2 regions of the Acidovorax radicis genome follow, and region 1 is predicted to be linked to the other one. Evidence: predicted binding sites of a transcription regulator. Region 1 holds the regulator's gene; the other holds the start of a gene.
What was found. Region 1 encodes FNR, which switches genes on or off when oxygen is low (the NO sensors DNR and NnrR bind a similar motif). Its sites were predicted from a motif close to TTGATNNNNATCAA; they were not measured.
Positions count from the first base shown of each region.

Region 2: the regulator FNR is predicted to act here: its motif matches at 1,128-1,141, upstream of KI609_RS14045 (OmpW/AlkL family protein).

Region 1 is NZ_CP075184.1:3,284,836-3,287,801, forward strand. Features, by position in the region: gene hemN (oxygen-independent coproporphyrinogen III oxidase) at 1-663, opposite strand, end outside; gene fnr (fumarate/nitrate reduction transcriptional regulator Fnr) at 853-1,575, shown strand; gene KI609_RS15010 (hypothetical protein) at 1,647-1,940, opposite strand; gene KI609_RS15015 (FixH family protein) at 2,001-2,285, opposite strand; gene ccoG (cytochrome c oxidase accessory protein CcoG) at 2,370-2,966, opposite strand, start outside.
Region 2 is NZ_CP075184.1:3,079,524-3,082,489, forward strand. Features, by position in the region: gene KI609_RS14040 (hypothetical protein) at 123-329, shown strand; gene KI609_RS14045 (OmpW/AlkL family protein) at 466-1,056, opposite strand; gene KI609_RS14050 (DUF808 domain-containing protein) at 1,180-2,178, opposite strand; gene KI609_RS14055 (class I SAM-dependent methyltransferase) at 2,456-2,966, shown strand, end outside.

The DNA.
Region 1 (2,966 bases):
GGTTTGGCGAGGCAACCCGTAGATCAGATCCACATTCACCGAGTCGAAGCCCAGCGAACGCGCTGATTCCACCAAAGAAAACACCTGCTCTGCCGGTTGTATGCGATGCACCGCCTTTTGCACCTCGGCATCAAAATCCTGCACACCGAAACTCAGCCGGTTAAAACCCAGCTCGTGCAGTAGCGCCAAGCGCTCGGCGTTGACAGTGCGCGGATCAACTTCAATGGAGTATTCGCCACCCGGTGCAAAGGCAAAACTGCGCTTGAGCATGGCCATGAGTTCGCGCAGGCCCGCGTCGGACAGGAATGTTGGCGTGCCACCACCCAAGTGCAACTGGCTTACCACCTGCCCGCCACCACAATGTGCAGTGTGCAGATCAATCTCACGGCTCAGATATCGCAGATAAACATCGGCGCGATCATGGTGCTTGGTGATGATCTTGTTGCATGCGCAGTAGTAACACAGCGACTCGCAGAACGGAATATGCACATACAGGGACAAAGGCAACGCTTTCGCCATCGTCCCGGACCGCCGTTGTTCGAGGGCAAGGACGTATTCATCTTGCCCAAAGGCCTCAACAAAACGGTCGGCGGTCGGATAAGAGGTATAGCGGGGCCCTGGCACGTCGAAACGGCGCAGAAGATCAGGCGAAACAGCGGTCATGAGAAGATATCCTTGCGTACATCCAAACTGTGCCGTACCCTTAGCTGCCCGTCCTTGACCTGCATCAATTGATCGCATGTGCCAAACAGCGACAATTTGATGCACGTCACCCGTACCATTGCGGTTGAGACCATGCCATCTCGTGCGGCGCTCGTATAGCGCTTGACACCCCAACCAGTTCACGTGCTTATGAACCCGCTCACCATCAAAGTCGCCTGTTCCAACTGCAATCTGCGGGAACTGTGCATGCCCGTTGGCTTGAATGAAGAGCAGCTCCAGCGCATCGACGAAGTGGTTGCTGTTCGCCGCAAGATAAAACGGGGCGGCACGCTGTTTCGCAATGGCGAAACATTCACTTCGCTGTATGCCATCCGAACGGGTTTCTTCAAGACCTGTGTCGCCACTGAAGATGGCCGCGACCAAGTTACCGGTTTTCAGATGGCTGGCGAGATCATCGGTCTCGACGGCATCGTCAATGATCACCACACCTGCGATGCCGTTGCACTCGAAGACGCCGAGGTCTGTGTAATGCCCTTTGACCGCATCGAAGAATTGTCCCGAGAGGTCACGGCCCTGCAGCACCATGTGCACAAGATCATGAGCCGCGAAATCGTGCGCGAGCACGGCGTGATGCTCCTGCTTGGCAGCATGCGTGCGGAAGAACGTCTTGCTGCGTTTCTTCTGAATTTGGTTCAACGCCTGCACGCTCGCGGTTTTTCGCAGTCTGAACTCGTGCTCCGCATGACACGTGAAGAAATTGGAAGCTATCTCGGGCTCAAACTCGAAACCGTCAGCCGGACGTTCTCCAAATTTGTGGAAGAAGGCGTTGTGGAGGTCAAACAGCGGCACGTCCGCATACTGGATACCGAGGCGCTCAAACGCATCGTCAATAGCCAACAGGCATGCCATTGACCCAGTCTGGGTAGCGAGATTCCTGCCGGTAGGCTGGGCTCCAGCCCATGACTGGTATTTTCAATAGTGCATCAGGAACATGCATTTGTCTTGCGACAGTCGTCTGGCCGCTCACCGTTAGGCACAGGACAGCGGTTCAGCTCGAACGGGGACAATGACAGCAGCGTCGTCAATGCGCCACTGGCCATTGTGATGATCCAGAATATAAAAAAGGCCAGGGTATAGACCCCTTCCCTAGAAAGCGCTAAGGGCTGCCCAAACCAGTGCAGATCCTGCGGATCCACCAATGCAAAAACGAGCATCTCCAGCACCCCTGCCATGAGAAATGCTGGCCATGCAATCCACATCAAGCGTTGCGTCCACATATACATCCCGTCTCTTTTTCATAGGGCCTGCCGCATGGGGGCATGACCGGTGTTTTGTGTTCAGCGGGGTTGATCTTGCACCGGGGTCGCGGCATGGTTACGCCCTTTCATGGCAGGTGCGAGACTTTTCTCAGGGGCTTTCAGCGTCTTGTTGATTTCGATGCCCTGTTGATAGTAATCCTCCGCCACGACCGGATCGGGCCGCGCGATAGCGAGCCACAGAGTGACGAAACCCGCCACGACCACAATGGCAGGGCCGGCAATCACGAGCCATACGTGACCAAACTTCCACCATGGTGCAGCAGGTAACGCACCAGATACAGCGGCAACAGGGGTTGACGACATGGCAATCTACTCCTCAAAACATCTCAATGGGCACCACCACCACCTGGCAGCTAAACCAGTGGGTGGTGGGGACTTGCAAGCTGGTTAACGTGGCACGAGGAAAACAGATTTCTCCGTCACGTGGGCACCAGTTCCAACCGCTTGCACATCAAAATACACCGTGTGCGAGCCTGGCTCAGCAGCTCCATACGGTATTTGCAACCTGACAGCCACCCAACGCGAATCCGCAGCACTGATGGTCACATCGGTATCCGAGGCAACCTCCAGCGCATCCAAACCACGGGCACTGATACGATAAAGTTGCTCTCCCTCGGTGGCATTCATGATCTGTAGGCGGTAAATGTTCTCGAGTTTGCCACCTGCCACGATACGAGACAGCGCAGCACGGTCGCGCACTACATCCACCTTCAGTGGAGTCCGCATCGACAGACTCACAAGCATTCCCACGCACAAGACCAGCAGCGCTGCGCTGTAAATCAATACCCGAGGGCGCAACACGCGTTGCAATATCTGCGACTGCGACCAACGATTGGCAACTGCATTTTGTGTGGAGTACCTGATCAAGCCCTTCGGGTACTGCATTTTTTCCATCACGGTATTACAAGCGTCGACACACAGGCCGCAGCCTATGCATTCATATTGCAATCCATCACGGATATCGATACCGACCGGGCAAACCTG
Region 2 (2,966 bases), 210 kb from region 1:
CCGAGTCGGGCAGACTGGGTGTACTGCAGTCGGCGCTTTGCCACGGTTCGGGCAATGGGGCAGGCCGCGCCTTAAAGACAAGGCCCTACGACACACCAACTTTTAAATACGGATGGATCACCATGAGCACCGAACGCAGGGAATCGGCCGACCGCCGCAGCGGCAAAGACCGCCGAGAGACAGAAGATGGCCCCCCAACCAGCTTTGAGCGGCGGCGCACCGTGGAAGCCCGGCAGCCCGAGTTGACGGAGTTGCACCTCAGCGAGGACGAACTCAAGGCGTTGGGTTTTGTGGAGGCACACAAACCAGACCCCGCAAAACCTGCTTGACAGCAGTTGGCCAATGCCTTGCTCCAAGGTGTCGGCCCCATGGACAAAAAAAAGGGCTGGCGCAAACGCCAACCCCTTTTCCCCTTGAATAACTCGCTCTACCAATCACGCAGGGGCCTGGTGGGCCCCTGCCCGATCAGAAGCGCCAGCCCAGACCCACGCCCACCAGAACAGGGTCCACCTTGAAAGTGCCCAACTGCACACCGCCAGCCGACACATCGGTTTTGATGAAGACCTTCTTCACGTCGAAATTCAGATACAGATTTTTGGCCAGCGGAATATCCACACCAACCTGCAGCGCAGCACCCACGCTGTTGCGATCAATGTCAACACCTGCGGGCAGGTTCACGCTTGAGAAACGCGTGTAGTTCAAACCTGCGCCCACGTAGGGCTTAAAACCAGCGGTGTCAAAGTGGTATTGCACCAGCAGCGAAGGCGGCAAATGCTTGAGGGTGCCGATCGCCGTGCCACCTGCGCTCAGCGTGTGCTTTTGTGGCACCGTGAGAACCAATTCGGCTGCGATGTTCTTGTTGAAAAAATACGTGACGTCCACTTCGGGGATCGTCTTGTTGTTGATCGACAGCCCCAGTGATGTGCTGTCCTTGTTGGCACTGTCCAGGTGCACCGCGCGTGCGCGGACCATCCAGGGGCCCTCAGCTTGTTGCGCCAGCACTGCACCCGAGGAACACACACACAAAATTGCTACCGCCAGGAGATTCTTTTTCATATTGATTTCGCATCGGTTGGACGGGGACGACCCCCGTGCATGCATTGAACCGCTGCGCCCTCCCGGGGGCCTTGCCTTAAGTCAAACCTCCGTACTTACCCTTGGCTCCGGGTATGACATATATCAAGGTGCCAACGACTTGCCACGGATGCGCTGCACCAGCTTGACACCCACCAGCACCAAGCCACCAGCAACGATACCCACCACGGCGTTCAGGAGATTTGGCACAAGCACGCTCACCAGCGATGCCCAAAACCCGGAAACCACCTGCGCAGCAGCGGCACCAGCGCCCTCCACCAGATGGTGAAGGGCCGGTATGCCATGCACCAAAATTCCGCCCCCAACGAGGAACATCGCGGCCGTGCCAGCAATCGACAAGGCCTTCATCAGCCAAGGGGCTGCCCGCAGGATGCCTTCCCCCACCGTGCGGGCTGCACGGCTGCTTTTGTTGATGAGCCACAAGCCCAGGTCGTCGAGCTTGACGATGCCGGCTACCAGGCCATACACACCCAAGGTCATGATGATCGCGATACCCGACAGCACCGCCACTTGCTCGGCAAAGGATGCATCGGCCACCGTGCCCAAGGTGATGGCAATGATTTCTGCCGACAGGATGAAGTCGGTGCGCACCGCGCCCTTGACCTTGTCTTTCTCGAAGGCCACCAAATCCACCGCCGGGTTGGCATTGGCCTTGGCATGGCTTTCGTGCTCGGCGGCGACTTCATGCTCTGCATGCAGCAGTTTGTGCGCCACTTTTTCAAAGCCTTCAAAACACAGAAAGGCACCACCGATCATCAGCAAAGGCGTCACGCCCCAGGGCGCAAAGGCACTGATCAACAGCGCGGCGGGGACCAGAATGGCTTTGTTGAGGAGCGACCCCTTTGCCACCGCCCACACCACGGGTATTTCGCGTTCAGCGCGTACGCCCGTCACTTGCTGGGCATTGAGTGCGAGGTCGTCACCCAGAACCCCGGCTGTTTTCTGGGCGGCCACCTTGGTCATCACCGAGACATCATCAGCCATGGCGACACTCTTTTTGGCGGCCACCTTGGTCATCAAAGCCACATCGTCCAAGATGGTTGCGATATCGTCCAACAGGGCAAGCAAGCTGCCAGCAGCCATGGGCGGGTTCCTTTTTAGAAGAGGGAGAAAGTGGGGCAGACGATGGCGGCGAGAGCGCCTTTGAGCGCTGGACTATAGCAACGCCTGCAACCTCGACAGCGTAGGTCAAAACCTCTGCTGTTTATAGGCCCCGGATCTTGCGCGTTGCCGTCACCCGCCACACAGGGGGCGAAGGGCGGTGCGCAACACGAAGACCAGGGGGCGCATACTTGCGCCCTCACCCACTATCGCGCAGACCTTTGAGAGTTCGCTCTTGCAGGGACTTGACGCCCAGGCCATGCCCGGCTATCTGACCAAGCAAGAAGACATCTCCATCGTTGGCGCCGCCGACCTGATCATCCGCTCTCTGCTAGACAAGCAGCAGTTCTCTGACCCCCAAGGGATCGCCGAAGCGCTGGGCATTTCGTCTGCCGCCTGGCCGCTGTTCGGGCTGCTGTGGCCGTCCGGAGCCCAGCTGGCCACCCGCATGGCAACCCGTCCGTTGCAGGCAGGTGAGCGGGTTCTGGAGATTGGCTGCGGGTTGGGGCTGGCGAGCTTGGTATGCCATCGCCGCGGAATGGACATCACCGCCAGCGACTGCCACCCGCTGGCCCCGGATTTTCTGCTGGAAAACCTGCGCCTGAATGGCTTGCCGCCCCTCAAATACCGCACCGGCCAATGGGGGGCAGACGCAGCACTGCCAGCAGGTGCGGTGCAAGGCGAATTCGATCTCATCATGGGCAGCGACGTGCTGTATGAACGCGATGCCCGTGCGTCACTGGCCACCTTTCTGGACCGCCATGCCGGTA